Regions from separate parts of the Vogesella sp. AC12 genome, predicted to be linked through region 2. Evidence: predicted binding sites of a transcription regulator. Region 2 holds the regulator's gene; each other region holds the start of a gene.
The links. Region 2 encodes sigma-54, which starts transcription at its own class of promoters, with help from an activator protein. Its sites were predicted from a motif close to CTGGCACGCTTCATGCTT; they were not measured.
Positions count from the first base shown of each region.

Region 1: the regulator sigma-54 is predicted to act here: its motif matches at 3,729-3,746, upstream of NOM55_RS03085 (ammonium transporter).
Region 3: the regulator sigma-54 is predicted to act here: its motif matches at 4,517-4,534, upstream of NOM55_RS16265 (dicarboxylate/amino acid:cation symporter).

Region 1 is NZ_JANFNU010000001.1:612,131-622,739, forward strand. Features, by position in the region: gene NOM55_RS03070 (efflux transporter outer membrane subunit) at 1-430, shown strand, start outside; gene NOM55_RS03075 (zinc-dependent alcohol dehydrogenase family protein) at 647-1,687, opposite strand; gene NOM55_RS03080 (Lrp/AsnC family transcriptional regulator) at 1,822-2,301, shown strand; gene NOM55_RS03085 (ammonium transporter) at 2,451-3,650, opposite strand; gene murI (glutamate racemase) at 4,036-4,821, opposite strand; gene apbC (iron-sulfur cluster carrier protein ApbC) at 4,828-5,910, opposite strand; gene NOM55_RS03100 (MFS transporter) at 6,277-7,518, shown strand; gene metG (methionine--tRNA ligase) at 7,620-9,680, shown strand; gene NOM55_RS03110 (hypothetical protein) at 9,913-10,098, shown strand; tRNA gene NOM55_RS03115 (tRNA-Met) at 10,194-10,270, shown strand; tRNA gene NOM55_RS03120 (tRNA-Met) at 10,376-10,452, shown strand.
Region 2 is NZ_JANFNU010000006.1:123,924-134,532, forward strand. Features, by position in the region: gene NOM55_RS11315 (cation:proton antiporter) at 1-799, opposite strand, end outside; gene NOM55_RS11320 (KpsF/GutQ family sugar-phosphate isomerase) at 898-1,878, shown strand; gene kdsC (3-deoxy-manno-octulosonate-8-phosphatase KdsC) at 1,887-2,411, shown strand; gene lptC (LPS export ABC transporter periplasmic protein LptC) at 2,408-2,971, shown strand; gene lptA (lipopolysaccharide transport periplasmic protein LptA) at 2,961-3,470, shown strand; gene lptB (LPS export ABC transporter ATP-binding protein) at 3,467-4,195, shown strand; gene NOM55_RS11345 (RNA polymerase factor sigma-54) at 4,199-5,644, shown strand; gene hpf (ribosome hibernation-promoting factor, HPF/YfiA family) at 5,707-6,027, shown strand; gene ptsN (PTS IIA-like nitrogen regulatory protein PtsN) at 6,190-6,654, shown strand; gene hprK (HPr(Ser) kinase/phosphatase) at 6,647-7,603, shown strand; gene rapZ (RNase adapter RapZ) at 7,584-8,426, shown strand; gene NOM55_RS11370 (NusG domain II-containing protein) at 8,434-8,796, shown strand; gene NOM55_RS11375 (Gx transporter family protein) at 8,777-9,304, shown strand; gene NOM55_RS11380 (flavin prenyltransferase UbiX) at 9,291-9,917, shown strand; gene NOM55_RS11385 (NAD(P)H-hydrate dehydratase) at 9,904-10,609, shown strand, end outside.
Region 3 is NZ_JANFNU010000015.1:4,809-15,417, reverse strand. Features, by position in the region: gene NOM55_RS16285 (hypothetical protein) at 1-230, shown strand, start outside; gene NOM55_RS16280 (DegT/DnrJ/EryC1/StrS aminotransferase family protein) at 457-1,620, shown strand; gene NOM55_RS16275 (sugar transferase) at 1,785-2,402, shown strand; gene NOM55_RS16270 (nucleoside-diphosphate sugar epimerase/dehydratase) at 2,440-4,332, shown strand; gene NOM55_RS16265 (dicarboxylate/amino acid:cation symporter) at 4,631-5,944, shown strand; gene NOM55_RS16260 (DUF2164 domain-containing protein) at 6,005-6,250, shown strand; gene NOM55_RS16255 (LysR substrate-binding domain-containing protein) at 6,365-7,276, shown strand; gene aspA (aspartate ammonia-lyase) at 7,469-8,872, shown strand; gene NOM55_RS16245 (hypothetical protein) at 9,050-9,406, shown strand; gene NOM55_RS16240 (YggL family protein) at 9,627-9,986, opposite strand; gene ubiD (4-hydroxy-3-polyprenylbenzoate decarboxylase) at 10,073-10,609, opposite strand, start outside.

The DNA of each region.
Region 1 (10,609 bases), on a different contig from region 2:
TGGCGCCAGCCAGGCCGCCGGCGTGCTGGGGCTGCGCTGGCGCCTGTTCGATTTTGCGCGCATCAACGCGCAGATCGACCAGGCCAAGGGTCAGGAGGCAGAAAGGTTGGCCGCGTATCGGCTTGCCGTGCTTCGGACGACCGAGGATGTGGAAAACGCCTTCTCGGCCCTGGTCAAACGCGAAGAACAGGCGGCTGTCCTTGCCAAAGGTGTGGACTCGCTCGGACGCGCCCGGTCGGCCTCGTTTGCCGCCTATCAAAAGGGTGTCGTCAGCCTGATCGAGGTGCTGCAAGCCGATGAAAGCTTGCTCCGTGCCTCCGACGCGCATGCACAGGCGCAAACAGAATCGGCACGCGCAGCCGTCGCGGCCTTCAAGGCGCTGGGTGGTGGTTGGCAGCCTCACGAATCCGAGGTGCTGGCAATCAAGTAGCAACAGGAGCGGGACAGGGCTCCTGTGCAAACCGGCCATTGTGAGTCTGGCTACTCATTGGCTGCCTTGGCCGAACTTCAGATGAATTCCTAGTACTCAATAATGGCCACCATCAGCACAAGGGACTCCGTGTGGCCACTTGAGCGGGCGCGCGTCGGGACCTCGAAATTGGGCTTGTAGCACGAGCACGCTTCGCGTCGAAGCCTCACTCCCATCTCAGAACTCCGTGACGACGGTGACGCCGGCCACTTCGAATTTGTCCATATTCATCAGCACATCGATAGCCTGTTCAAGGTTGATCGTCCGGCCGATGAGCTTTTCCGGCGCCAGCTTGCCCGACTTCATCATCGCGAACATCGCGTCATAGCGGTGCGCCTGCATGCCATGACTGCCCAGGATTTCAAGCTCGTGCGCGATGACCTTGCTCATCGGAATGGCCGGGGCGCTGTGCTCGCCCAGCATCAGGCCGACCTGCACATGCTTGCCGCGTTTGCGCAGGTTGCTGACCGAGTTGAAGCAGGTGACAGGGTGCCCGAGTGCGTCCAGCGACACGTGCGCGCCGCCGCGGGTGATTTCCAGCACGGCTTCGACCACGTTGGCCACTTTGGCGGCATTGACCGTGGCCACCGCACCGAGCGCACGGGCGAGATCGAGCTTTTCTTCCGAAATATCAATGGCGATGACATTCGCGCCAATGGCATTGGCGATCATGATGGCCGACAGGCCGACACCGCCGCAGCCATGCACCGCCACCCACTGGCCGGCCGAGGTCTTGCCCTGATCCACCACCGCGCGGAACGAGGTGACGAAGCGGCAGCCCAGGCTGGCCGCGGTGGTGAAGTCCAGCGTTTCCGGCAAGGACACCAGATTGATATCTGCCTGATGGATGGACACGTACTCGGCAAACGATCCCCAGTGGGTGAAGCCGGGCTGGAACTGATGGTCGCAGACCTGGTGGTTACCGGAGTGGCACTCTGGGCAATGGCCGCACCCGGCCACAAACGGAACCGTCACCCGGTCGCCCACCCGCCACTTCGTCACCTGCTTGCCGACCGCCTCCACGATGCCGGAGAACTCGTGCCCCGGAACATGGGGAAGCTGAATGTCCGGATCATGACCGACCCAGCCATGCCAGTCGCTGCGGCAAACGCCGGTCGCCATGACCTTGATGACCACGCCGCCGGATTCCGGCGTCGGGTCGGGGACGGTCGTCAGTTGCGGCGGGGCAGCAAAGGATTCGTAGACAACGGCTTTCATGAGCGGCTCCTGTGTTGAAGTGTTCCTTCATTGTGAAGTATTGCCGTGAATTTACCTTTCTGTTTTCGATGGGAATAATGGCGAATATGAAATAGTATTTCGCCAGTGAAAACGGATTGAAAGGTTGTTTCGCCATGGCCGCACTAGACAAAGTGGACATTGCCATTGCCGACCGGTTGCAACAGGATGGCCGGCTGTCCAATGCCAGGCTTGCCGAGCAGCTGGCCCTGAGCGAGGCCTCCTGCTGGCGGCGCCAGAAACGGCTGGAAGAGATGGGCGTGATCGAAGGCTATAAAGCGGTACTGAACCGGCGCAAGCTCGGGATCGGCGTGATGGCCTTTGTGCAGATCGTTTGTACGCAGCACAGCGAGGAGGTCACGGCCGCATTCGAGCGGATCATTCAGGCCAGCCCCAATGTGCTCGCCTGTCACAACACGACCGGCGAGGCCGACTTCCTGTTGCAGGTCGTCGCCAGGGATCTCGATGACTACAGCCGTTTTGTCGAGAAAGTGCTGAGAAAATTGCCGGGTGTGTTGAGCATTCGTAGCAATATCTCGTTGCGGGAAATGAAGGTGACGAACAAGTTGCCGATTACGGACATCGACCTGGCCTAGACCGGCCTGGGCGACTCGCCCCTGTCGCGCGCCAGCACCCGCACGGACACAGAATGGAAAGAGACCCCTTTCGGAGCCTCTCTTTGCGTCGAGTCCAAGTGCCGGCTCGTTAAGCCGTCCCGGCGGACCTGATTTTTCCGGATCACGTATTACCAGTTGCTCTCCCGCTCCGGGGTCGCGGTGATGTTGTGGATGGACAGGTCGGCGCCGTTGAATTCTTCCTCGTCGCTTAAGCGGATGCCGACCACTTTTTTCAGCACGCCGTAGACCAGATAGCCGCCGCCAAAACCGATGCCGATGCCGGCCACGGTGCCGATCAGCTGCGAGGCCAGGCTGACGCCGCCGGCGCCGCCCAGCCAGTGCTGGCCGAACAGGCCGGCGGCGATGCCGCCCCAGGCACCGCACAGGCCGTGCAGCGGCCACACGCCGAGTACGTCGTCGATCTTCCAGCGGTTTTGCGTGAGGGTGAACAGGTACACGAACATGGCGCCGGCGACGCCGCCGGTGACCAGCGCGCCCAGCGGGTGCATCACGTCGGAGCCGGCGCACACCGCCACTAGCCCGGCCAGCGGGCCGTTATGGATGAAGCCGGGGTCGTCGCGGCCGGCCCACATCGCGGTCAGCGTGCCGCCGACCATCGCCATCAGCGAGTTGACCGCCACCAGCCCTGAGATGCCGCCGACCTTCTGCGCACTCATCACGTTGAAGCCGAACCAGCCGACGATCAGGATCCAGGCGCCCAGCGCCAGGAAGGGGATCGACGACGGCGGGTGGGCGCTGACGCGGCCTTCCCTGGTGTAGCGGCCGCGGCGGGCGCCGAGCAGCAGCACCGCCGCCAGCGCGATCCAGCCGCCGACCGCGTGCACCACCACCGAGCCGGCAAAATCGTGGAAGGGCGCGCCGAAGTTGGCCGCAAGCCAGTCCTGGATGCCGAAGTGGCCGTTCCACACGATGCCTTCAAAAAACGGGTACACCAGTCCGACCAGCAGGAAGGTGGCCGCCGATTGCGGGTGCAGGCGCGCGCGCTCGGCGATACCGCCGGAGACGATGGCGGGAATGGCGGCGGCAAAGGTCAGCAGGAAGAAGAACTTCACCAGCTCATAGCCGTTGGCCTGGCTAATGTGGCTGACGTCGCTGAAGAAGTGCACGCCGTAGGCGACGCCGTAGCCGACAAAGAAGTAGGCCAGCGCCGAGATGGCGAAGTCGGTGAGGATCTTGACCAGCGCGTTGACCTGGTTTTTCTTGCGCACGGTGCCCAGCTCCAGAAAGGCGAAGCCGGCGTGCATCGCCAGCACCAGAATGGCCCCGATCAGTAAGAACAATACGTCGTTTGCACTTGTTTCCGTCATGCTTGCGCTCCAATGGTGCGTATCCGTGGTGCAGCACGGCGGGCTGCGGATACGAATGCCTGTGATTGGGGCGCTTTCTTGCAAAAATGGTGCCAGCGGGCGCCAGCCTTGTGCATCAAGGCGTCATGACGATGCCTTGCGCCGGCTGCTGGTGCGGAGGAGGGTGCTTGCCTTGATTTGGTGCGGATTGATGTGCGCTATTGGTGCGTACTGCGCTGCGGCCAACGTTGGCCGCAGCCTCAGAACCTGTTCACGCTCCGCTGCGGCTTGATCTCGATGGGGCGATGCGGTGCTGGCGGTGGCTTCGGCATGCTTGTTTATATCTGGATAAACGCCGCTTCCGCAGCCGTTTTCGTCTTGCCTCGCGGAGATCGTGAACACGCTCTCAGGCCGGCTGCAGTGCCTCGACGCGGTCGTCGCGCTGCAGGATCTGCTGCAGGAATTGTTGCATGCTGTGATCGTCGCCGGTGGTGACGAAGCGGTAGTGCGGCGGCGTCTGCGGGCCGCTGCGGCAGTGGTGTTGCTGCAGCAGGCGCAGCGTCTGGCGCACCACGGCGTCGGTGGGATCGATGATGTCGATGTGCGGCGGCAGCTGCTCGCGGATCAGCGGCGCCAGGAACGGGTAGTGGGTGCAGCCGAGTACCACGTGGTCGACGTTGTGCGCCAGCAACGGCGCCAGCGCCGCGGCGACGGTGCGCCGGGCCGTGTCGCTGTCCAGCTCGCCGCTTTCCACCAGCTCGACAAAGCCGGTGCCGGCCTGGCTGTAGATCTCGGCGTGGTCGTGCAGCTGCGCCGCCAGCTGGCGGAATTTCTCGCCGCGCAGCGTGGCCTGCGTTGCCAGCACGCCGACCTTGCCGCTTTGCGTCGACAGCGCCGCCGGCTTGATCGCCGGCTCCATGCCGACAATCGGCAGTGCCGGGTGGCGCTGGCGCAGGTGGCGCGCCGCGGCGCTGGTGGCGGTGTTGCAGGCGATCAGCAGCAGGGTGGCGCCCTGTGCCAGCAGGTAGTCGGCGATCAGCTCGGCGCGGGCGATCAGCTCGTCGTCGCTGCGCCCGCCGTAAGGACAGTAGCCCTGATCGGCCAGGTAGATCACCGGTTCGTCGGGAAGCTGGGCGGTGAGCTCGCGCCACACCGAAAGGCCGCCTAGGCCGGAATCAAACATGCCGATCATGAGGGATTAACTGTTCTGGATGACGATTTTCGGGAATTTACCAGAGAAGTCGCGTGCCTTGTCACCGACCTTGACCGCCACCTTGCGCGCGATCTGCTGGTAGCGTGCCGCCAGCGCGCTGTCCGGCGCCGCCGCCACCGTCGGGCAGCCGTCGTCGGTGGCCAGGCGGATGCCCAGATCCAGCGGCAGCGAACCGAGCACGTCGACGCCGTACTGGGCGCTCATCTTGTCGGCGCCGCCGTGGCCGAAGATGTGTTCTTCGTGGCCGCAGTTGCTGCACACGTGCATCGCCATGTTCTCGACGATGCCGAGGATGGGCACGCCCACCTTCTCAAACATCTTCAGCCCCTTTTTCGCATCCAAGAGCGCGATGTCCTGCGGCGTGGTGACGATGATGGCGCCGGTGACCGGCACCTTCTGCGACAGTGTCAGCTGGATGTCGCCGGTGCCCGGCGGCATGTCGATCACCAGGTAGTCCAGCTCGTTCCACAGCGTGTCGTTGAGCAGCTGCTGCAGCGCCTGGCTCACCATCGGGCCGCGCCACACCATCGCCTGGTCCTCGTCCACCAGGTAGCCGATCGACATCGTCTGCACGCCGTGCGCCGGCAGCGGCACCAGCTTGCCGTCGATCACCTCCGGCTTCTGGCCCTGCAGGCCCATCATCAGCGGCTGCGACGGGCCGTAGATGTCGGCATCCAGAATGCCGACCGACGCGCCTTCTGCCGCCAGCGCCAGCGCCAGGTTGGCCGCAGTGGTGGACTTGCCGACGCCGCCCTTGCCGGAGGACACCGCGATGATGTTCTTCACCCCCGGCAGCAGCGGCACGCCGCGCTGTACCGAGTGGCTGGTGATCTCGCTGACCACGTCGATGCTCAGCTTGCGCTCGCCGGCCAGCGGCGCCAGCCGTTCGCGGAACAGCTCGGCGATGGCGGCGAAGCGGCTTTTGGCCGGGTAGGGCAGGGCCACGCGCACATTGAGGTGGGCGGCATCGTTTTGCTGCACGCTGACGCCTTTGCGGTAGGGCTTGTGGGTGTCTTCGTCGATCAGGTCGGCGATGGCATCGAGAATGTCGGTGTCGGTCAGGGCCATGTCAGTAGTCCGGGAAGCGGCGTCGCCATGGACGCCAAACAGTTTGCCGAGTCGGGAAAGCATGATGGGTGATCTTGAGCGGGATGAATAGCCGACTATTTTAATCGGGTTTGCCGCAGGCGAACAGGCTTGCCCGCCGTTTTGGCCGCAGCCGTCATGATAAGCGCTGCGCCGGCGTCGTGCATGCCGCTGTCGGCGTGGCTGCGGCCAACCTTGGCCGCAGCGGGGGGCTTACTTTTTTGTCATGGTGATGGTGTGGACGGATTTGCTGGTGTAAGTAGCTGATTTGGCGTAGAATCGACGCCTTTTTTCTGAACCGGCACGGGGTGGCAGACTGCTCCGCTGTGGTTTTCCCGAGGTTACGTTTTGTCTGAATTTACCAAGATTTCCCGTTTGACCCCGGCGCGGATGCTGTTCCCGCTGGCGCTGGTGCTGTTTGAATTTGCGGTCTACATCGCCAACGACATGGCGCAGCCGGCGATGCTGCGCGTGGTGCAGGAGTTCGGCGTAGGCATCGAGTGGGTGCCGATGGCGATGACCGCTTTCCTGCTCGGCGGCGCGCTGATGCCGTGGCTGACCGGGCCGCTGTCCGACCGCATCGGTCGCCGTCCGGTGCTGCTGGGCGGGGTGGTCTATTTCATCGTCGCCTGCCTCGCCACCTATCTGGTGACCTCGATCGAGGCGTTCATGGCGCTGCGCGTGCTGCAGGGCGTCGGCCTGTGCTTCATCAATGCCGTCGGCTACGCCGCGGTGCAGGAGGCGTTCGAGGAGAAGACCGCGGTCAAGGTCACCGCGCTGATGGCCAACGTGGCGCTGATCGCGCCGATGGTCGGCCCGCTGGCCGGCGCCGCGTTGATCGAGTTCGCGCCGTGGCGCAGCTGCTTCCTGTTCATCGCCGGCGTGTCGCTGCTGGCGCTGGTCGGGCTGTGGTGGAAGATGCCGGAAACGGTCAACGTTGGCCGCACGCGCGCACCCTTGCGCCGCATGGGCGCGGATTACCTGGCGCTGCTCGCCGACCGCCGCTTCGTGCTGTCGCTGCTGTGCATCCCGCTGCTGGCGATGCCGCTGATGGGCTGGATCGCGCTGTCGCCGGTGCTGCTGGTGGAAGACCTCGGCATGAGCACCGTCGAATACGGCCTGTGGCAGCTGCCGGTGTTTGGCGGCCTGATCGCCGGCAATTTCGCGCTGGTGCTGCTCACCGAGCGCCTGGCGCTGGGACGCTCGGTGCTGCTGGGCATGTGGCCGATTGTCGGCGGCCTGGCGCTGATGCTGGGCGGCATCCAGTTCAGCAGCGTGCCGCACATCTATATGGTGGCCGGCATGAGCCTGATGGCGTTCGGCGAGGGGCTGTCGTTTGCGGTGCTGTACCGCTTCGCGCTGATGGCCAGCACGGTGAGCAAGGGCACGGTGTCGGCGGCGATGAGCATGCTGTCGATGGCCGGCTACGCGCTCGGCATCGAGCTGTTCCGCCACGCCTATATCGTCGGCGGCATGATCGGCTTCGCGCTGATGTCGTTGCTGACCTCGCTGCTGTTCGTGCTGGTGGCGCGGCCGCGGGTCCGCCACGCGATGAAGCTGCGCGCGGTGCCGGTGGCGCAGGCAGCCTGATGTTTCGGGCGCACTGTTTATAAAGGTTGGCCGCAACGCTGTTGCGGCCAACCTTTGTCGTTATAATCGACGGTTTCGTATTGCTTATCGGGATGCATTTCATGACTAAACGCCAGATTCTGGTTACCAGCGCACTGCCGTACGCCAACGGCGCCATCCACTTGGGGCACATGGTTGAGCACATCCAGACCGATGTCTGGGTGCGTTTCCAGAAGATGCGTGGCCACGAGTGCTACTACGTTTGTGCCGACGACACCCACGGCACCCCGATCATGCTGGCCGCGGAAAAGCAGGGCATCACTCCGGAGCAGCTGATCGAGCGCGTGAACACCGAGCATCTGGCCGATTTCAGCGGCTTCCACATCGGCTACGACAACTACTACAGCACCAACAGCCCGGAAAACAAGGCGTTCTCCGAGCAGGTCTACCTCGCGCTGAAGGCCAACGACAAGATCGCCAGCCGCACCATCGAGCAGCTGTACGACCCGGAAAAGAACATGTTCCTGCCGGACCGCTTCGTGAAGGGCGAATGCCCGAAGTGCGGCGCGGCCGACCAGTACGGCGACAACTGCGAGAAGTGCGGCGCCACCTACAGCCCGACCGAGCTGAAAAACCCGTACTCCGCGGTTTCCGGCGCCAAGCCGGTGCTGAAGACCTCCGAGCACTACTTCTTCCGCCTCGGCGAGTGCACCGGCTTCCTGCAGGACTGGACCGCCGGCAGCAGCCTGCGCGGTGACGGCGCGAGCCAGGCCCACCTGCAGGCCGAATCGCTGAACAAGATGAACGAGTGGATCGAAGGCGGCCTGCAGGACTGGGACATCAGCCGCGATGCGCCGTACTTCGGTTTCGAGATCCCCGGCGCGCCGGGCAAGTACTTCTACGTATGGCTGGACGCGCCGATCGGCTACATGGCCAGCTTCAAGAACCTGTGCGACCGCACCGGCATCGATTTCGACGCGTGGTTCAAGCCGGACAGCAAGACCGAGATGTACCACTTCATCGGCAAGGACATCCTCTACTTCCACGCGCTGTTCTGGCCGGCGATGCTGAAATACGCCGGCTACCGCGCGCCGAGCGGTGTGTTTGCGCATGGCTTCCTGACCGTGGACGGCCACAAGATGTCCAAGTCGCGCGGCACCTTCATCACCGCCAAGTCCTACCTCGACTGCGGCCTGAATCCGGAATGGATGCGCTACTACATCGCCGGCAAGCTCAACGGCCGCATCGAGGACATCGACCTCAACCTCAATGACTTCGTCGCGCGCGTCAACTCGGACGTGGTCGGCAAGTTCGTCAACATCGCCAGTCGCGCCGCCGGCTTCATCAGCAAGCGCTTCGGTGGCCAGCTGGCGGCCAAGCTCGAAGACGAAACCCGTCTGCTCGGCAACATCGCCGGTGAAGCGGAGAACATCGCCGCTGCCTATGAGGCCCGCGAGTACGCCAAGGCGCTGCGCGAGGTGATGGCGATTGCCGACATCGTCAACGGCTACGTCGACGCCAACAAGCCGTGGGAACTGGCCAAGCAGGAAGGGCAGGACGCGCGCCTGCACGAAGTGTGCAGCGTGCTGATCAACGCCTTCCGCCTGCTGACCATCTACCTGAAGCCGGTGCTGCCGAAGCTGGCCGAAGGCGTGGAAGCCTTCCTCGACGTGGCGCCGCTGCAGTGGGCGGATGCCGACCAGCTGCTGCTGGGCCACACCATCAAACCGTACCAGCACCTGATGCAGCGTATCGACCCGCTGCTGGTGGAAAAACTCATCGAGGCGAACAAGCAAAGCATGGAAGCACAAGCACCGGCCGCTGCGGCCAACTACGAGCCATTGGTCGACACCATCAAGATCGACGACTTCGCCAAGCTGGACCTGCGCGTAGGCAAGGTGCTGGCTTGCAACTTTGTCGACGGCTCCGACAAGCTGTTGCAATTCACCGTCGACCTCGGCTTCGAACAGCGCAACATCTTCTCCGGCATCCGCAGCGCCTATCAGCAGCCGGAAGCGCTGGTTGGCCGCAAGGTGATCGTGGTCGCCAACCTGGCCGAGCGCAAGATGCGCTTCGGCGTGTCGCAGGGCATGATCGTGTGCGCCTCCGGTCCGGAGGACAACTCCGGCCTGTTCCTGCTGGATGCCGACGACGGCGCCGAACCGGGTATGCGCATCGGCTGATCGCCTTGCCTGTTTGCCAGTGCTGCCAATGCCCCGTCGCCGACGGGGCATTTTTCATGGCGCCGATTCATCAGATTTTCATAATTGCTGCTTAAGCTGCGATCAGTGCTACGGGAACTCCGTGAAACTACCTATAGTCAATAGCAACATAAACACGTTATCGTAGCGTGAGCTTATGTTGTTTCAGTAAGCCGGATAATCGTCAGAAAAAGAATGACAAAAAGGAAAAATCATGAGAATCAACCAACTTGAGCCAGGCCATAGCATCCTGGAAACAACTGACAGCGGTGAAGAAATCCGTTTCGAAGTCATCAATGTCAAGCCGCTGGGCCGACGCTACGAGGTGACGATGCGCACTTCCGCCGGTCTGGAAAGCGTGGTCTACCCGGGCAACGCCTACGTACAGACCGCCGCCTGATATTGCGTGGTGCCACAATCAAAGCCCTGCCTTGCAGGGCTTTTGTCTTTTTGCTTGACGCGCCGCAATGTACGCGGTATTATCTCTTTCTCAGTCGCGGGATGGAGCAGTCTGGTAGCTCGTCGGGCTCATAACCCGAAGGTCGTAGGTTCAAATCCTGCTCCCGCAACCAGAATTCATAAAACAGTTTGGCGACTAAACTGTTTTGCATTGAGAAATATAAATGGCAGTTTGCCATTTGTTTTTCATGGCACAATCTATACTTGCAGTATTCAGTCGCGGGATGGAGCAGTCTGGTAGCTCGTCGGGCTCATAACCCGAAGGTCGTAGGTTCAAATCCTGCTCCCGCAACCACATATAAGCCCCTGATTCAATTGAAAAATTGGATCAGGGGTTTTGTGCTTTTATACCCGTGAGTTGGGCACAGGAGCTCTTCTGTGCCCATTTTTGTGCCCGGCGTGTGCCCAGTTGAGATAAAAGCCTGGCAATTTTGACCTTTGGTCATTTTCTG
Region 2 (10,609 bases):
CGCGGAACGGCTTGATGTCCTCCTCCACCTGGAAGCGGTACTCCGTTTCCGAGATCAGCATGCCGGCGACGAAGGCACCCAGCGCCAGCGACAGGCCGGCCAGCTGGGTGAGAAAGGCGATGCCCAGCGTCACCAGCAGCACGTTGATGGTGAACAGCTCGCCGGAGCGCTGCCGCGCCACCAGATGGAACCACGGTCGCATCAGCCGCTGGCCGAACACCAGCAGCAGGCTCATCACCACCACCACCTTGACCAGCGCGAGGCCGAGGTCCATCCACAGCCGGTCAGAGTTGGCCGCAAACGCCGGCAGCAGGATCAGCAGCGGCACCACCGCCAGGTCCTGGAACAGCAGCACGCCGATCGCCAGCTGGCCGTGCGGCTGCGCCATTTCCAGCCGCTCCGACAGCAGCTTGCTGACGATGGCCGTCGACGACAGCGCCAGCGCACCGCCGACGGCAAAGCCGGCCAGCGGGCTGCCGGTCAGCCACCACACGATGGCGCCGATCAGGAACAGGGTCAGCAGCACCTGCGCGAGGCCGATGCCGAACACCAGCTGCCGCATCGCCTTCAGCTTGGCCAGCGAGAACTCCAGCCCGATGGAGAACATCATGAACACGATGCCGATTTCGCCGAGGAACTCGGTCTCCTCGCCCTGCGGGATCAGGCTCATCACGCCGGGGCCGGCCATGAAACCGACCACCAGGTAACCCAGCATGGGTGGTACGCGCAGACTGCGGCACGCGGTCACCGCCAGCACGGCGACCAGCAATACCAACACGATGGGAGACAGGGAGTGCATCGAAAAAACGGCTCCAGAAGAGAATTGAATGGCGCTCAAGCAAAACTTGCACCTGCCAGGCAGTGCCCGGCGATTATAAGCTGATATAATTGCGCATTATGAAAAATGACCAAAAACAATCCTGCCTCGCGCTGGCGCGCGACGTCCTCGCCATCGAGGCCGCAGCCATTACCCGGCTGGCGTCGCGACTGGACGAGAGCTTCAGCGCGGCAGTCGCCCTGATCCTGGCCTGCGAAGGCCGGGTGGTGGTCAGCGGCATGGGCAAGTCCGGCCACATCGGCAACAAGATCGCCGCCACGCTGGCCAGCACCGGCACGCCGGCGTTTTTCATGCATCCGGCAGAAGCCGCCCACGGCGACCTCGGCATGCTGACCGAACGCGACATCCTGCTGGCGCTGTCCAACTCCGGCGAGAGCGACGAGTTGCTGGCGCTGTTGCCGGCGCTGAAGCGCAAGGGCGTGCCGATCATCGCGCTGACCGGGCGTCCGCAATCGACGCTGGCGACCGAGGCCAGCATCCACCTCGACGCCGGCGTGGAGAAGGAAGCCTGTCCGCTGGGGCTGGCGCCGACCGCCAGCACCACCGCGGCGCTGGCGCTGGGCGACGCGCTGGCGGTGGCGCTGCTCGACGCACGCGACTTCAAGCCGGAAGACTTCGCGCTGTCGCATCCCGGCGGCAGCCTGGGCCGCAAGCTGCTGGTCCACATCAGCGACCTGATGCACGGCGGCGAGGCGCTGCCGCGGGTCAACAGCGGCAGCAGCCTGAAGGACGCGCTGCTGGAGATGACGCGCAAGGGCCTCGGCATGACCGCGGTCTGCGCCGCCGACGGCCAGCTGCTCGGCATCTTCACCGACGGCGACCTGCGCCGCACGCTGGACAAGAGCCTGGATCTGGCCGGCCTGCGCATCGACGACGTGATGGCACGCCAGCCGCGCACCATCGAGTCACACCGTCTGGCCACCGAAGCGGCCAACGAAATGGAACACCACAAGATCAACGGCCTGCTGGTCACCGACCGCGCCGGCAATCTGGTGGGCGCCCTGAACATGCACGACCTGCTCAAGGCAGGCGTGGTCTGAGAGACACCATGCAAACCATTACCGAACTGGCCAAACGCACGCGACTGCTGATCATGGATGTGGACGGCGTGCTGACCGACGGCCGCATCTTCATCACCGCCAGCGGCGAAGAGCTGAAAGCGTTCAACACCCTGGACGGCCACGGCCTGCGCATGCTGCAGTCCACCGGCGTGCAGCTGGCGATCATCACCGGCCGCGACGCCCCCGGCGTCGCCCACCGCGCCCGTGGCCTCGGCATCGACCACTACTACGCCGGCGTGCACGACAAGCGCACCGCGTTTGCCGAACTGCTGCAAAAAACCGGCCTCGCCGCCGAAGACTGCGCCTACATCGGCGACGATGTCATCGACCTGCCGGTGATGAGCCGCGTTGGCCTCGCGGTGGCGGTACCGGACGCGCCCAGCTTCGTGCGCCAGCACGCCCACTTCGTCACCGGTTGCAGCGGCGGCCAGGGCGCGGTGCGCGAGCTGTGCGAGCTGATCCTGCAGGCGCAGGGCAACTACGACCGCCTGATGGCCGGCTACCTGGCATGAACCGCGCCGCCCGCCTGTTTCCGCTGGGCCTGACGCTGGGCATGGCCCTGCTCGCCTTCTGGCTCAACGTGCTGACCATGCAGCGCGGCGATGCGCCGGGCAAGATCGACCTGAGCCGCCCGGAGTACACCATCAACCGGCTGACGGCAAAGCGCTTCGACACCCAGGGCCGGCCGCAGCAATACCTGCAGGCGGCCCAGATGTGGCAACTGCCGCGCAATCCGAATGTCTATCTCAGCAAGCCGCGCATCGAAGTCTTCCTGCAGGGCATCCCCGACTACACGGTGACAGCCGCGGCCGGGCGCTACCACAAGCAGCAGAAAACGGCGGACTTCAGTGATAATGTGCGCTGGGAGCGCAAGGCCACCGCCGACGCCCCGGCCATCCTGCTGCAGACCTCGGTGCTGCATGTCGACACCGTGGCGCGCAGCGCCAGCAACCGCGCGCCACTGGTGGCCGACTACGGCACCTCGCAACTGAAATCGACCGGCTTCATTTACCAGCAGGACAGCGGCCAGCTGAACCTGCTGTCCAACGTAAGGATTACCTATGCGCCATAGTGTGCTGATCGCGCTGACCGCCCTCGTGCTGAGCGCCCCTGTCATGGCTGAAAAGGCCGACAGCGAAAAACCGATCGAACTGTCTGCCGACCGCGGCTCGCTGGACCAGAAAAAAGGCGTGACGGTATGGGAGGGCAATGTCGTGGTGGTGCAGGGCACGCTGAACTTGAAGGCGCAGCGCGTGACCGTGACCCGCGACGCGCAGGGCAACCAGCAGCTGCAGGCGCAGGGCAGCCCGGTCACCTTCCGCCAGAAGGTCGACGGTAGCAATGAATACGTCGAAGGCAGCGCCAGCAACGTCAACTACAACACTGCGGCCAACCTTGCCACCCTGACCGGCAACGCCCGCGTCAAGCGCGGCCAGGATTCGGTCAGCGGCGCCGTCATCGTCTACAACACCGCCACCGAGACCTATCAGGCCAGCGGCGGCACCGCCGCCAGCGGCAACAGCGGCCGCGTGACGGTGATCCTGCAGCCCAAAGCACAGGGCACGCCATGACCCCGAGCCAGCTTTCCATCCAGCACCTGAAGAAGACCTTCAAGAAGCGTACCGTGGTGCGCGACGTGTCGCTGGAGATCGCCAGTGGCGAGGTGGTCGGCCTGCTCGGCCCCAACGGCGCCGGCAAAACCACCAGCTTCTACATGGTGGTCGGCCTGATCGCCGCCGATGCCGGCGAAATCCGCCTCGACGGCCAGACCATCACCCACCTGCCGATCCATCAGCGCGCACGGCTCGGTCTCGGCTATCTGCCGCAGGAAGCGTCGATCTTCCGCAAAATGACGGTAGACGAGAACATCCGCGCGGTACTGGAAATTGCCGGGCTGAAGGACGAGGAGCTGGAAAACGAGCTGACCCTGCTGCTGGACGACCTCAATATCAGCCACCTGCGCGACAGCAACGCGCTGGCGCTGTCCGGTGGCGAGCGCCGCCGCGTGGAAATCGCCCGCGTGCTGGCCACCCGCCCGCGCTTCATCCTGCTGGACGAGCCGTTTGCCGGCGTCGACCCGATCGCGGTAATCGATATCCAGAAGATCATCGCCTTCCTCAAGGAACGCGGCATCGGCGTGCTGATCACCGACCACAACGTGCGCGAAACGCTGCGCATCTGCGATCGCGCCTACATCATCTCCGAAGGCAGCGTGCTCGCCTCCGGCCTGCCGGAAGCGCTGGTGCTGAACGAACAGGTCCGCCAGGTGTACCTGGGCGAACACTTCCACTTGTAAGCCATGAAACAGACCCTCCAGCTCAAAACCAGCCAGCAACTCACGCTCACCCCCCAGTTGCAGCAATCGATCAAGCTGCTGCAGATGTCGACGCTGGATCTCAGTACCGAGCTGGAGCGCTACCTGCTGGAAAACCCGCTGCTGGAACGCGCCGACAGCAGCGACAGCCCCGACGAGTCCGACAGCCCGTTGCCGGTGCTGGCGCCCAGCGGTGACACGCCGGCGTCGGACAGCGGCAGCGAGCCGGAGCGGCCGGAAGCGGAAAGCAACCGCGACGACGGCGAGCTGCTCGGCGACTGGGGCAGCAGCGGGAGCGGCAGCAGCCGCAACGATGACGACGACGAGTTCGACCCCATTCTCAACACCCCGTGCCGGCCGTCGCTGCGCGAGCACCTGACCGCGCAGATGGGTGAAACCCAGCTCAGCCAGCGCGACAAGGCGCTGATGTCGCTGCTGATCGACGAGCTGGATGACGACGGCTATCTGCCGACCTCGCTGGACGACATCGCCGCCGAGCTGCCGCTGGAGCTGGAAGTGGAAGGCGACGAGCTGGAGTGCCTGCGCAAGCTGCTGACCCAGTTCGAGCCGACCGGCATCGGCAGCCGCAATCTCACCGAATTCCTCAGCCTGCAACTGCAGCAGCACGCGGCACCGGCCGCGGTGCGTCAGCTGGCGCTGGACATGGTGCAGCAGCACCTGCCGCTCCTGGGCAACCGCGACTTCACCAAGCTCAAGAAGCTGCTCGCCATCGACGAACAGCAGCTGAAAACCGCCCACGCCCTGCTCGCCAGCCTGCGACCGCGCCCCAGCAGCGGCTTCGACCAGGGCGAGACCCACTACGTCGCCCCCGACATCCTGGTGGTGAAACGCCAGCAGCGCTGGGTGGCGCGCCTCAACCAGGGCACGCTGCCGAAGCTGCGCGTCAACCAGATGTATGCAGGCATGCTACAGCAGAAGGGCAGCAGCCATAATCTGGGCGGCCAGCTGCAAGAGGCGCGCTGGCTGGTAAAAAACATTCAACAACGGTTTGACACCATCCTGAAAGTGGCAGAATCTATTGTTGACAGACAGCAAGCGTTCTTTGAACAAGGTGAAGTGGCCATGCGCCCGCTTATCCTGCGAGACATCGCGGAAGAACTGGGTCTGCATGAGTCAACCATCTCCCGCGTCACCACGCAGAAATACCTGCTGTGCAGCCGTGGCTTGTTCGAACTCAAATATTTCTTTGGCAGTTCGGTCGATACTGACAGTGGTGGCGAATGTTCCGCCACCGCGATCAAGGCACTGATCCGGCAGATCATCGATGCGGAAGACCACAACAAACCGCTGTCTGACAGCGCCATTGCCGACAAGCTGATCGCTCAAGGTATTCAGGTTGCAAGACGTACCGTAGCCAAGTATCGTGAAGCCATGCAGATACCACCGGTCAGCCAGCGCAAGACTTTTTAGGTTGTTCATAACAAGATCGCCATGCCCAGTCCGGATATGGCACCAACAGAAGGAGTTAGGGTATGAACCTCAAGATTACCGGCCTCCACCTCGACGTTACCCCGGCGCTTCGTGACTACATCGAAAGCAAACTGGAACGCATTACCCGCCATGTCGATAATGTGATCGGTGTCAACGTGACACTGTCTGTCGACAAACTGGTACAGAAAGCCGAAGTCAATGTTCATCTGGCAGGCAAGGATATCCATGCCGAAGCCACCGAAGCGGACATGTACGCGGCCATCGACCTGCTGACTGACAAACTGGATCGTCAGGTACTGAAATTCAAGGAAAAACAGGTCGAGCATCGCGCACCGGTACCGCAAGAGCAAGCGTCGCTCTGATCAGGATTTGCCGAACAAAAACGGATAATGCAAGCACTGCTTGCTTATCCGTTCTTTTTTTGGCTACCGCTTTTTCTCCTGACGATCATCCTGCGCTTTCCACTATGGTATTCCGTGGACTCGGCGTAGAATGGCCCTCGATTTTTTCGGGCAAATGGCATTATGGGCTTGATCAGTAAAATACTCTCCGTGGACAACGTCATTGCTGACATGGACGTTTCCAGCAAAAAACGACTCTTCGAACAAGTCGGCCTGATGGTCGAAAACAGTCACGCCATCGCACGCAGCGATGTCTTCGACAGCTTGTTTGCCCGGGAAAAACTCGGCTCCACCGGCCTGGGACAAGGCGTCGCCATACCGCATGGCCGCATCAAGAGCCTGAAGGAAGCCACCGGCATCTTCATCCGCCTGAAGGCGCCGATTCCGTTCGATGCCCCCGATGGCAAACCGGTCTCGCTGCTGTTCGTGCTGCTGGTGCCGGAGCAGGCCACCGACATCCACCTGCAGGTATTGTCCGAGCTGGCGCAGCGCTTCTCCAGCAAGGCGCTGCGCGAACAGATGAACGATCCCGCCTGCGATGCGCAGAAGCTGTTTGAACTGATTTCCGACACCCCAGACCATGCCTAATATCAGTGTTCGCCGCCTGTACCAGGACAATCAGCACAAGCTCAACCTGAGCTGGGTCGCCGGCCGTTCCGGCTCCGACAACCTGATTTCGAATGATGAACAGCGGCCAACCCAGGCACTGGTCGGTCACCTCAACTTCATCCACCCCAACCGGGTGCAGGTACTTGGCCTCGCGGAAGTGGAATACCTGAACAAGCTGGAGCAGGCTGCGGCACGGACCGCCCTCGACCAGCTGTTCCACCGCACCATGGCGGTGGTGATCGTCGCCAATGCGCAGCCGGTGCCCAACCTGCTGCGCGACTACTGCCAGAGCCACAATGTGCCGCTGATGAGTACGCCGCTGGAAAGCCCGTACCTGATGGACGTGCTGCGCATCTATCTGGCGCGCGCGCTGGCGGTCTCCACCGTGATGCACGGCGTGTTTCTCGACGTGCTGGAAATCGGCGTGCTGATCATGGGCGATTCGGCGATGGGCAAGAGCGAACTGGCGCTGGAGCTGATCTCGCGCGGCCACGGCATGGTTGCCGATGACGCAGTCGAGCTGTACCGCATCGGACCGGAAACGCTGGAAGGCCGCTGCCCGGCGCTGCTGCGCGACTTCCTCGAGGTGCGCGGCCTCGGCATCCTCAATATCCGCACCATTTTCGGCGAAACCGCGGTACGCCCGAAGAAGGTGCTGAAGTTGATCATCCACCTGATGAAGGCCAACGACCAGGCGATGCAGACGCTGGACCGCCTCAACATCCAGTCCGAAACGCAGGACATCCTCGGCGTCACCGTGCGCAAGGTGATCCTGCCAGTGGCCGCCGGTCGCAACCTGGCGGTACTGGTCGAGGCCGCGGTGCGCAACTACATCCTGCAGCTGCGCGGCATCGACAGTACCCGCGAATTCATCGATCGCCACACCAACCTGCTACGGGACCAGGAACATGCAGCTGATTCTGATTAGCGGCCTGTCCGGCTCCGGCAAGTCCGTCGCCCTGCGCCTCTTGGAAGACAACGGCTACTACTGCGTCGACAACCTGCCGGCCACCATGCTCACCGACGTGGTGGCGCTGTACAGCGAACAGGGTTACCAGCACGTCGCCATCAGCGTCGACACCCGTTCCGCACCAACGTTGGCCGCATTGCCGGAGGTGATGGCCAGCCTGAAAGCGATGCGGGTCGACGTGCGCCTGATCTATCTGGAAGCCACCACCGAAGTGCTGGTCCAGCGTTTCTCGGAAACGCGGCGCCGCCACCCGTTGTCCGGCAACGGCCTGACGGTGGAGGAATGCATCCGCCTCGAGCGCGAGATGCTGGAGCACATCCACGAGCTGGGCCACCGCATCGACACCAGCCACCTGTCCGCCAACGCGTTGCGAGCCTGGGTCAAGGTACTGGTCGACGCCGATGCCGACTGCCTGACCCTGGTGTTCGAATCGTTCGGCTTCAAGCACGGCCTGCCGCTGGACGCCGATTTCGTGTTCGACGTGCGCTGCCTGCCCAACCCCTACTACGAAGTCGCGCTACGGCCGCTGACCGGCCAGGACGAAGCGATCTGCCGCTTCTTCGAAGGCGAAGCCAGCGTGGCGCAGATGCTGGCCGACATCCGCCAGCTCCTGCAAAACTGGCTGCCGCGCTTCCGCCAGGACAACCGCAGCTACGTCACCGTCGCCATCGGCTGCACCGGCGGCCAGCACCGCTCGGTCTACCTCGCCGAACAGCTGGCCAAGGCCTTTGCCGGCGAACAGGTCCTGCTGCGCCACCGCCAGCTGCCCGCCAAAAAATAAGCCGGCCATGTTCAAGGCCGGGGACTATCTGGTGCTGCTGGCACTGTGCGCGCTGCTGCTGGCGGCCTTCCTGCAGCTCGGCCGCCACGCCGGCGAGGCCGACAGCGTCATCGTGCGCCAGAACGGCACCGAAACCATCCGCCTGCCGCTGCGCCTGAACCGGCGCCATGTCGCCCACGGCCCGCTGGGGCTGACCGAAATCGAGATCCACAACGGCCAGGCCCGCATCCGCCGCGATCCGAGCCCGCGCCAGTACTGCGTGCAGCAGGGCTGGCTGCGCCACAGCGGCGACATCGCCGTGTGCCTGCCCAACCGCGTCAGCATCGAGCTGGCCGGCACGCGCCAAGCCCATGACTCGCTCGCCTACTGAACGCACGCTGCAAGCCAGCGCCGACGATCACCGCATCGCCAGCCTTGCCGCGCTGGCCATCGCGCTGGGCATGGTCGATGCCGCCATCCCGTCGCCACTGCCCGGCGTCAAGCCGGGGCTGGCCAACATCATGACCCTGTTCGCGCTGCACACCCTGGGCTGGCGTGCCGCGGTGTGGGTCACGCTGCTGCGTGTCGTCGGTGCCGGCCTGCTGCTGGGCAGCCTGTTCACCCCCGGCTTCTGGCTCAGCCTCGGCGGCGCGCTGGCCAGCCTGCTGCTGCTGGGCGCCTGCCGGGCGCTGCCCGCCCGCCATTTCAGCCTGGTCAGCCACAGCCTGCTGGCGGCGCAGGCCCATCTGCTGGGACAATTGCTGCTGGTCAGGCTGTTCCTGATTCCATACGACAATATACTGCTACTGTTCCCGCCGCTGGCGCTAGCCGCCCTGCTCGGCGGCATCGCCAACGGTCTGATAGCAAGCCATCTGGTACAAGCGCATGACAAAGATTGACACCGTTACCGTCGCCCTCACCGGCGCCTCCGGCCTGCCCTACGGCCTGCGCCTGATCGAATGCCTGCTGCGCGCCGGCAAGCGGGTGTGGGTGATGTACTCGCAGGCGGCACAGGTGGTGGCGAAACAGGAGATGAACCTGACGCTGCCGTCGCGGCCGGAAGGCTTCCAGCAGTGGCTGCAAGAGCGCTACCAGGCCGCCGACGGCCAGCTGGCGGTGTTCGGGCGCGAGGCCTGGTTTGCACCGCCCGCCTCCGGCTCCAATCCGGCCGACGCGATGGTGATCTGCCCGTGCTCGATGGGCACCCTCGCCGCGGTGGCGCACGGCATGAGCGACAACCTGATCGAACGCGCCGCCGACGTGATGCTGAAGGAACAGCGCAAGCTGGTACTGGTACCGCGCGAGGCGCCGCTGTCGGTGATCCACCTCGAAAACATGCTCAAGCTGGCCCGCCTCGGCGTCTGTATCCTGCCGCCGTCACCCGGTTTCTACACCCACCCGCAGACTATCGACGACATGGTCGACTTCGTGGTCGCGCGCATCCTCGACCAGCTGGCGGTGCCGCACCAGCTGCTGCCGCGCTGGGGAGAGAGTCACCATGCCGGAGAATGAACGCGCGCTGATCGACGCCGCCGCGCTGCGGCAGTGGGAGCAGCAGGCGGCACAAGCCGGCCTCGACCTGATGGCCCGCGCCGGCGCCGCCATCGCGCACTGGCTGCGCCAGCACTACCCGCCGCCACGCCAGCTGCTGTTCGCCGCCGGTAGCGGCAACAACGGTGGCGACGCGCTGATCGCGGCGCGACTGCTGCTGGCCGATTACGCGGTCAGCGTGTGGCAGCCGCAGCCGCCGGCCACCGCCGCCGCGCAGGCGGCAGAACAACAGTACCTCGCCGCTGGCGGCCGGCTCGACAGCACGCTGTCAGCACTGCCCCCAGCCGAACTGCTGATCGACGGCCTGTTCGGCGCCGGCCTGAACCGGCCGCTGGATGTCGGCTGGCTGGCGCAGATCGCGGCGCTGGACGCCCTGCTCTGCCCGCGGGTGGCACTGGACGTGCCCAGCGGCCTCGACGCCTGGAGCGGCTGCGTGCAGGGTGCCGCCCTCCCCGTCGACCATACTCTGGCGCTGCTGTGCCACAAGCCGGGGCTGTTCACCGCCGACGGCCGCGACTACAGCGGCCGCGTCGAGCTGCTGGACCTCGACTGCCCGCCGGCGCTGGTACCGGCGGCACAGGGCGAGCTGCTTGCGGCCAACCTTGCGCCGCTGCGGCGCCGTCACAACAGCAACAAAGGCAGCTTCGGCAGCG
Region 3 (10,609 bases), on a different contig from region 2:
ATACGGTAGGGGTTCGTTATCCCAAGGTGAGTGAAGATAGATTTCTGCCAAATTTTATTCAAAGTTTCTTCATAGGTTTATTGATGTTCTTGTGGATGTATTTTTATGATGATGGACAGGTTAGAGGTTTCTGGATTGCAGTATCTTTCATCATGGTAGATGGGTTTGTTTATTCGGCTGCATTGTTAATAAAGCGGATTGTTGATTTTTCTATTAATCATAAAAGGTAAGTAGCATCCGGGGCAGGATGGCGTGTGTTGGCGGCAGGTGGCGCGTGTTTCCCGGATGCGCTGCGCTTATCCGGGCTACGGGTTTGACGCGTAGCAGACGTTGCGGCCAACATTTCAGGTTTCAAGGTAGGTCGGGTTAGCGCAGCGTAACCCGTCAAGGTTGGCCGCAAGCAAGAATGATGAACCGGCGGGGATAACCGGCCGGAATGAACGAAAGACAAAAGTAATGACCGAACAGAAATTCCTCCCCTTCGCCCTGCCTGACATCGGCGAAGACGAAATCAACGAAGTGGTCGACGCGCTGCGTTCCGGCTGGGTGACCACCGGCCCCAAGACCAAGCAGTTCGAGGCCGATTTTGCGGCGTTTATCGGTGATGGCGTGGAAGCGATCGCGGTGAACTCCGCCACCGCCGGCCTGCACCTGGCACTGGAGGCGGTCGGTATCGGCCCGGGCGACGAGGTGATCGTGCCCAGCTACACCTTTACCGCCACCGCCGAGGTGGTGCGCTACCTCGGCGCGCATCCGGTGTGTGTCGATGTCGATGCGGCGACGTTCAATATCCGTCCGGAGGCGATCCGCGCCGCGATCACGGCCAAGACCCGCGCGATCATGCCGGTGCACTTCGCCGGTCTCGCCTGCGACATGGACGCCATCATCGCCATTGCCCGCGAGCACGGGTTGAAGATCGTCGAGGACGCCGCCCACGCGATGCCGACGTACTACAAGGGCAAGCTGATCGGCACGCTGGATTCCGACGTCACCGTGTTCAGCTTCTACGCCAACAAGACCATGACTACCGGTGAGGGCGGCATGGTGGTGTCCAAGAACAAGGACGTCATCGCCCGCTGCAAGGTGATGCGCCTGCACGGCATCAGCCGCGATGCCTTCGACCGCTACACCTCCAAGACGCCGGCCTGGTATTACGAGGTGGTCGCCCCCGGCTACAAGTACAACATGCCGGACACCGCCGCGGCGATGGGCATCCACCAGCTGAAGAAGATCAACGCCTTCCTGCTGAAGCGCGAAACCTTGGCCGCCCGCTACGATGAGGCGCTGGCCGACCTGCCGCTGATCCTGCCGGCGCGGCCGGTGGATGCCGGCAGCAACCACGCCTGGCACCTGTACCCGGTACGGCTGAAGCCGGAAGCCGGCATCAGCCGTGACGACTTCATCGTGCGCATGGCCGAGCTGGGCATCGGCTGCTCGGTGCACTTCATCCCGCTGCATCGCCAGCCGGTGTGGCGCGATGGTTACGGCCTGAAGCGCGAGGACTTCCCGGTGGCCGACGCGGCGTTCGAGGCCGAGGTGACGCTGCCGCTGTATACGCGCATGACGGACGACGACCAGCGCCGCGTGATCGCCGCGGTGCGCGAAGTGCTGGGCAAGTGATGAGCGACCAGCCAGAAAACAAGCAAGGCGTCGCGAGCGGCGCGGAGGCAGGGCGGACGGCGCGCAGCGACCGAGAGAGTACGGACGGTGCCGCGCGAGCATCGGCCAACGCCGCAGACGGGTCGCGCAGCAGCTTTGGGCTACCGGATAATCTGCGGCCAACCTTGGCCGCTACCCACGGCTCGCCGATCGTCAAGCGCCTGTTCGACCTGACGGCGGTGCTGGCCGGGTTGTGGCTGATCTGGCCGCTGCTGCTGGCCATCGCGTTGTGGGTGAAGCTGGATTCGCCGGGCCCGGTGTTCTTCCGCCAGGTGCGGGTAGGGCGCGGCGGCCAGCTGTTCCGCATCCACAAGTTCCGCACCATGCAGATCAATGCCGAAGCCGCCGGCCAGCTGACGGTGGGCGCCGACGCCCGCGTCACCCGCGCCGGTCGCCTGCTGCGCAAGACCAAGCTGGACGAGCTGCCGCAGCTGCTGGACGTGCTGTTCGGCGACATGAGCCTGGTCGGGCCGCGCCCGGAGGTGCCGAAGTACGTGGCGCTTTATCCGGCGCGGGTGAAGGAGGTCGTGCTGTCGGTGCGCCCCGGCATTACCGATTGGGCGTCGATCCGCATGATCGACGAGAACGAGCTGCTCGGCAAAGCGGCAGATGCAGAAAAGATGTATATCGAATCGATCCTGCCGCAGAAGCTGGATTACTACCTGCAATACGCGCGCAGCTACACGCTGTGGGGCGATGTGCAGATCATCCTTGCCACCTTGCTGAAGATCGTGTCGCGCTAGGCTTTCGGCCCTGTCTGCGGCCAACCTTGGGAACAACATGCTGGAAAAACTGCTGTCCTTCTCGCGCCACCACAAGATGGCGCTGTTGATGCTGCTGGATGCGCTGCTGCTGCCGCTGGCGCTGTGGAGCGCGGTGCTGCTGCGCCTGGGCGGCAACTGGGATCCGAAGCTGGACCCGTACCTGTGGATTTTCGCGGTGCCGCCGCTGTGGGTGCTGCCCATCTTCATCAAGCTCGGCCTGTACCGCGCGGTGCTGAAATTCCTCGACGACCGCATCGTGTACACCGTGTTCGTCGGCGTGTCGCTGTCGGTGCTGCTGCTGATGGCGGTGATCCTGATGGCCGGCATCGCGCCGTTCCCGCGTACCGCCATCGTGATCTTCTGGGTATTCGCGATGGCCTATATCGGCGGCAGCCGCTTTTTCCTGCGCGGCATCGTGCGCCGTATCGACGCGCTGGACGCGCCGCGGCGGCCGGTGATCATCTACGGCGCCGGCCGTGCCGGGCTGCAGCTGATGGCGGCCTTGCACGAGGGCCGCGAATACCGGCCGCTGGCCTTTGTCGACGACAACCCGCAGCTGTGGCGCCGCACCTTCCGCGGCCTGACGGTGCACGATCCGCTGACCCTGCCGCAATTGCTGCAGGACAGCGGCGCGGAGGCGATCCTGCTGGCGATGCCGTCGGCCAGCCGTGGCCGCCACCGCCAGATCCTGGAGCAGCTGGAAACCCTGCACGTGCCGATCAAGCGCCTGCCGGGGATGGCCGATCTGGTGTCCGGCGAGGTGCGGGTGGAAGAGCTGCGCGAGGTGGAGATCGACGACGTGCTCGGCCGCGACCAGGTGCCGCCGCAGCCGGAACTGCTGGCCGCCAATATCCGCGGCAAGGTGGTGATGGTCACCGGCGCCGGCGGCTCCATCGGCGCCGAGCTGTGCCGCCAGATCGTGAAAAACCGGCCGGCGCGCATCGTGCTGTTCGAACTGAGTGAATACGCGCTGTACGCGATCGACCAGGAGCTGGCGCGGCTGGCGCCGGCGGTAGCGCGCACGCCGGTGCTGGGTAGCGTCACCGATACCGCTCGGCTCTCCTCGGTGCTGCAGGCGTTCGCGGTGGAGACGGTGTACCACGCCGCCGCCTACAAGCACGTGCCGATGGTGGAGCACAATCCGGTGGCCGGCATCGTCAACAATGCCTTCGGTACCGACAGCTGCGCGCAGGCGGCGCAGGACGCCGGCGTCGCCACCTTCGTGCTGATTTCCACCGATAAAGCCGTGCGGCCAACCAACGTGATGGGCGCCAGCAAGCGCCTGGCCGAGCTGACGCTGCAGGCGCGCCACGCCGCCGGCAGCCGCACCCGTTTCGTGATGGTGCGCTTCGGCAACGTGCTGGGCAGCTCCGGCTCGGTGGTGCCGCTGTTCAAGCAGCAGATCGCCAGCGGCGGGCCGGTGACGCTGACCCATCCGGACATCACCCGCTACTTCATGACCATCCCCGAGGCGGCGCAGCTGGTGATCCAGGCCGGCGCGATGGGTGAGGGCGGCGACGTGTTCGTGCTGGACATGGGTGAGCCGGTGAAGATCATCGATCTGGCACGGCGCATGATTCATCTGTCCGGGCTGGAGGTGCGCGACGACTACCATCCGCACGGCGACATCGAGATCCGCTGCACCGGGCTGCGTCCGGGCGAGAAGCTGTACGAGGAGCTGCTGATCGGCGACGGCGTGCTGGCCACCGACCATCCGCGCATCATGCGCGCGCAGGAGTACCACCTGCCGCCGGCGCAGCTGGCCGGCCATCTGGCGGCCTTGCGCAGTGCCTGCGCCGCGCTGGACGCGCCGCGCGCCTTTGCCGAGCTGCAACAGGTGGTGCACGAATTCAAGGCGGCGGCGCACACCGCCGACTGGGTGGCACAGGCCGCCGGCCGCAGCGACTGAAGCCGCCCTGCCAGCAAACCGCCCGTCATGCCAGCCATGACGGGCGGTTTTTTTATGGCCGTGCGGCGGCGGCCGGGTGTTCGGAAATCCGGATGCCGATCGGGTGGGTATTCGGTCTGCCGTTCTGAGGACCGCTCATGACGAGAGTATTCCTTGTAAATCAACGGCTTGGTTGTGGTGAAGGCTGGCACGGTCTGTGCTGTAGGGGCTGCCAATAGAAAACGGCACACCAGATGCCGTATGCCGGCCTGGCCGGAACCACGAAAGTGTTATTGACCCTCATATGCATGGAGTCCCCGTGAAACTGAATCGACTGACAACGATGATCCTGGCCGCAATGGTGCTGGGCATCATCACCGGTTATGCCTGGCGCGAGATGGCCGGCAGCCCGGAAGCCATCAAATCCTTTGCCGACAATCTGTCCATCCTGACCGACGTCTTCCTGCGTCTGATCAAGATGATCATCGCGCCGCTGGTGTTCTCCACCCTGGTGGTCGGCATTGCACGCATGGGTGACTCCGCTACCGTTGGCCGCATCGGTGCCAAGGCGATGGGCTGGTTCGTGACCGCCTCGCTGGTGTCCCTGATGCTGGGCCTGGTGATGGTCAACCTGCTGAAGCCGGGTGTCGGCCTCAGCCTGCCGCTGCCGGACATTACCGCCAGCTCCGGCATCGAGAAGGGCGCGCTGACACTGAAGGACTTCATCAGCCACCTGATTCCGAAGAGCGTGTTCGACGCGCTGGCCAAGAACGAGATCCTCGCCATCGTGGTGTTCTCGCTGTTCTTCGGTACCGGTGCCGCCGCCATCGGCGACAAGGCCAAGGGCCTGATCGACGCCATCGACGCCGTCGCCCATATCATGCTGAAGGTCACCGGCTACGTGATGAACTTCGCGCCGTTCGCGGTGTTTGCCGCGATCGCCGGCATGGTGGCCAAGGAAGGCCTGGGCATCCTGTCCACCTACGGCAGCTTCATGGCGCAGTTCTACATGTCGCTGAGCCTGCTGTGGCTGGCGCTGCTGGCCATGGGTGCGATCTTCCTGAAGGGCCGCGTCATCGAGCTGTTGCGCGCCGTGCGCGAGCCGGCACTGCTGGCCTTCTCCACCGCCAGCTCCGAGGCGGCCTATCCGAAGACCCTGGACCGCCTGAAGCGCTTCGGCTGCTCCGACCGTATCGCCAGCTTCGTGCTGCCGATGGGTTACTCGTTCAACCTCGACGGCTCGATGATGTACTGCACCTTTGCCACCATCTTCATCGCCCAGGCCTACGGTATCGACCTGACGCTGTCGCAGGAAATCACCATGCTGCTGATCCTGATGGTGACGTCCAAGGGCATGGCCGGCGTGCCACGCGCGTCGCTGGTGGTGATCGCCGCCACCCTGGCGCAGTTCAACATTCCGGAAGCCGGCCTGCTGCTGCTGCTGGGCGTCGACCACTTCCTGGACATGGGCCGCTCCGCCACCAACGTGCTGGGTAACGCCATCGCCGCCAGCGTGGTCGCCAAGACCGAGAAGGAACTGACCGCCGCCCTGCCGCAACTGGATGACGATGACGACATCGAGCCGCAGGGCCGTGACGTCGAGCTGCAACCGGCACTGGCCAAGCAGGGCTGATAGACTGCGCGTTTTGCGCTGCCGCCGCCCGGCGGCAGCCTGTCATTCCGGAGTCTTGCCATGAGTCGCGACGAACGTTTCCTCAGCCCTGCCCAGCTTGTCGAGCTGGCCCCCGCACTGCAGCGCCAGCTGGATAGCGAGTTCGGGGTGGAGCTGGGCACGTTCGATGCGCAGTCGCTGCTGCTGTTTGTTGCCGGGCGCATCGGCCCGGCGATCTACAACCGCGCGCTGGCCGACGCCCGCAGCGCGCTGGATGCGCGCATGGAGTCGCTGCAGTCGGCACTGTGGGAGCTGGAACGCGACTGAAGGCGCCCGTTGATGTCATGAAAAAGGTTGGCCGCATGATCACTCATGCGGCCAACCTTTTTTGCGTGTGGCCGGCGGAGCGATTACGCTGCAGGCCATTGCAGGAGGTGTGCTATGGAAACCCGCTGGCTGGAAGACTTTCTGGTATTGGCCGAGACCGGCAGCTTTACCCGCTCCGCCGAATTGCGCCACCTGACGCAACCGGCGTTCTCGCGCCGTATCAAGGCGCTGGAGCAGTGGCTGGGTGCCGACCTGATCGACCGCACCACCTGGCCGACGCGGCTGACGCCGGCCGGCGAGCTGCTGCTGGACAAGGCGCGGCAGCTGGTCGGCGAGCTGTCCAGCACCCGCACCCTGCTGCGCGGCCTGCACGCGGCGGACGGCACCACGCTGACGCTGGCGGTGCCGCACACGCTGTCGTTCGGCTTCGTGCCGCGCTGGCTGGCGGACGAGCGCGCGGCGCTGGGCGAGGTGTCGTGGCGCCTGCTGGCGCACAACGTGCACGACGCGGTGGTGGCGCTGGTGGAGGGTAATGCCGACCTGCTGCTGTGTTACCACCATCCGCGCCATCCGGTGGAGCTGAGCGCCGGCCGCTATCCCGGCCTGCGCCTGGGCAGCGAGACGCTGGGGCCGTTCGCGCGCGCCATGCCCGACGGCCAGCCGCAGTGGCAGCTGCCCGGCAGCAGCGCCGCGCCGCTGCCCTTCCTCGGCTACGGCCAGAACGCCTACTTCCGGCGCATGACCGACCTGATCCTGGAGCGGGCACCGGCGGTGTGCGCGCTGCGGCAGTGCTTCGAGACCGACATGGCCGAGGGGCTGAAGGCGATGGTGCTGGAAGGGCACGGCGTCGCCTTCCTGCCGCACAGCGCGGTGCAGCGCGAGTTGGCGGCCGGCCAGTTGTGTGCCGCCGGTGGCGAGCAGTGGACGCTGCCGATGGAGATCCGCGTCTACCGCGATGCGCGACGCGAACTGCCGGCGCTGGATGCGCTGTGGCAGCAGCTGGCGGCGCGCTATCCGGCGGTGTAGCACGGCGCGGCCCCGTATTGCGGCCAACCTTGTTGCAATTTTGGCTGCATGTTATTGGGTTTTAATGGTGCGTTGCCGGCATGATCAACGATCATGCAAATCCTGCATCATCCCATCGCCATTCGGAATTGGTCGTGGTGGCGACGGCGGCGCTACAGTGGCGGCCATCCTTCCCCACACAAGAACACCACCATGTCGACCCGTCTTGAACACGATCTGCTCGGCGACCGCGAGGTCCCTGCCCACGTTTACTGGGGTGTGCATACCCTGCGCGCCATCGAGAACTTCCCGATTACCGGCCAGACCATCGCCGGCTACGGCGACCTGATCCGCGCGCTGGCGGTGATCAAGCAGGCGGCGGCGCAGGCCAACCACCAGCTCGGCCTGCTCGGCACCGTGCACAAGGACGCCATCGTGCTGGCGTGCGAGGAAATCCGCGGCGGCAAGCTGCACGAGCAGTTCGTGGTCGACGTGATCCAGGGCGGTGCCGGCACCTCCACCAACATGAACGCCAACGAGGTGATCGCCAACCGCGCGCTGGAGATCCTCGGCCACGGCAAGGGCGAGTACCAGTACCTGCACCCCAACGAGCACGTCAACATGGGGCAGAGCACCAACGACGTGTACCCGACCGCGTTGCGGCTGGCGACGTTCTGGGGTGTGCAGCGCCTGCTGGCGGCGATGGCGCGCCTGCGTGACGCTTTCGACGACAAGGCCGACGAATTCGGCGGCGTGCTGAAGATGGGCCGCACCCAGTTGCAGGACGCGGTACCGATGACCCTGGGTCAGGAATTCCGCACCTACGCGGTGATGCTGGGCGAGGACGAGCAGCGCCTGTACGAAGCCAGCGCGCTGATGCTGGAGATCAACCTCGGCGCCACCGCCATCGGCACCGGCATCACCGCCCATCCGGACTACACGCCGCTGGTGTGCGAAAAGCTGTCGGCACTGACCGGCATCGCGCTGCAGACCGCGCCCAACCTGATCGAGGCGACCCAGGACTGCGGCGCCTTCGTGCAGCTGTCCGGCGTGCTCAAGCGGGTGGCGGTGAAGCTGTCCAAGAGCTGCAACGACCTGCGCCTGCTGTCGTCCGGGCCGCGCGCCGGCCTCGGCGAGATCAACCTGCCAGCCCGTCAGGCCGGCTCCTCCATCATGCCGGGCAAGGTCAACCCGGTGATCCCGGAAGTGGTGACCCAGGTCGCGTATGAAGTGATCGGCAACGACATGACGGTGACCATGGCGGCGGAAGCCGGCCAGCTGCAGCTGAACGCCTTCGAACCGGTGATCGCCTACAGCCTGTTCCGCAGCGTCAGCCACCTGACCGCGGCCTGCGACACGCTGCGCGAAAACTGCGTGGTCGGCATCACCGCCAACCGCGACTACCTGCTGGACACCGTGCACCGTTCCGTCGGTCTGGTGACGGCGCTCAACCCCTACATCGGCTACGCCGCCGCCACCGAAGTGGCCACCGAGGCGCACGCCAACGGCGGCAGCGTCTACGACATCGTGCTGCGTCGCGGCCTGCTGACGCGCGAACAGCTGGACAAGCTGCTGCAGCCGGAGGCGCTGACCAGCCCGCGCTGGGTGACGCTGTAAGTTTGTAGGTCCCTTTATAGGGCGTCCCCGTGCGGTTTTCCGCATGGTGACGCCTTTTTTTGTGCCGATTCGAATAAGGGGGGCAGGCAGTAGGGAGAAGCCGCAGGGCGAAGTGTCTTGGCAAGGCGGCAGAATCGGTTTATACCGCTTTTGTGCATTGCACAAAAAGGAGGTCCCATGACCCAGCCCTTGTTGCCCTTGCTGCTGGCGGTCAACGCCGTGTTGCCGGCCTTGTGCCGCCGCCAGTGTCGCAGCAGCTTTGCCCTGTGGCATTCGCTGCTGTTTTTCGGTTGGCGCACCGTGCAGTCCGGTGCGCCGTGGCCGCAGCAGTATCAGCGCCTGCAACGCCGCGGCGAGGCGGACTGGCTGGCGTGGCAGCACGAACAGCTGTCGCTGTGCCAGACGCTGGCGGCGGCCGGCGATCCGTCGCTGCTGTGCGGCCAACCTTGCCCGCCGTCGCGCGCGCCGCGGCTATGCCAGCATCTGGCCGACGGCCTGTTGCTGTATGCGCGGCGCCGGCTGACCGCGCCCTGAGAAGCTGTTCACGATCTGCTGCGCCCTGATATCCAGGTGGCTGATCCTTGGTTGGCATTGGCCAAAAAATGCGTATTGATATCAACATCAACGGCGCTTTTTTGGCCCATTCCGCCTTGTCTGGCTTTGGCTCACGAGATCGTGAACAGGTTCTGGCGCGCATAGAAAAAAGCCTCCGCATGCGGAGGCTTTTTTCATGGTGCCAAGGTTGGCCGCAGCCTTACCAGGCGCTGTGCCACACGTCCAGCAGCTCGCTGCATTCCACGTCGCTGACTTCGGCGCGCGCCTGCAGCCAGGTGTTCAGCGCGTTGCGCATCTCGGCGGTGACCGCCACGCCGTTGATCGGGAATACGATGCCGTCCAGCTGGCCGTCGCTGAAGTGGCCGCCAAAGCTGACACCGTGCTGCTCGACCGCGTCCAGCCAGGCATCCAGCAGGCCGTCGTGGGCGCCGGCAGCGGCGTCTTCTTTCAGATTGGCAATCACGGTAAAGCCCAGTTCCTGGAACTCACCAACGCGCAGCTTCTTGCGCTGGCGGGGTTTCAGGCGTTTCAGGCGCTGGCGGGAATTGGCATTAATCATGGTGAGATCTCCGGGGTAAGTACAGACAGGGCGCGATGATAACGCGCCCTGCCCGGGGTAACACAATTATTTGCGACGGCGGCGTGTTACAGCCCCAGTTGCTGCCACAGGCTATCCACGCGCTGGCGGGTGGCGGCGTCCATCACGATCGGGGTGCCCCATTCGCGGCTGGTTTCACCGGGCAGCTTGTTGGTGGCGTCCAGCCCCATCTTGCCGCCGAGACCGGACACCGGGCTGGCGAAGTCGAGATAGTCGATCGGGGTGTGCTCGATCAGGGTGGTGTCGCGCACCGGGTCCATGCGCGTGGTGATCGCCCAGATCACTTCCTTCCAGTCGCGGGTGTTGACGTCGTCGTCGACCACCACGATGAACTTGGTGTACATGAACTGGCGCAGGAAGCTCCAGCAACCCATCATCACCCGTTTGGCGTGGCCGGGGTACTGCTTCTTGATCGACACCACCGCCATGCGGTAGCTGCAGCCTTCCGGCGGCAGGTAGAAGTCGACGATCTCCGGAAACTGCTTCTGCAGGATGGGCACGAACACCTCGTTCAACGCCACGCCGAGGATGGCCGGCTCGTCCGGCGGCTTGCCGGTGTAGGTGCTGTGGTAGATCGGGTTCTC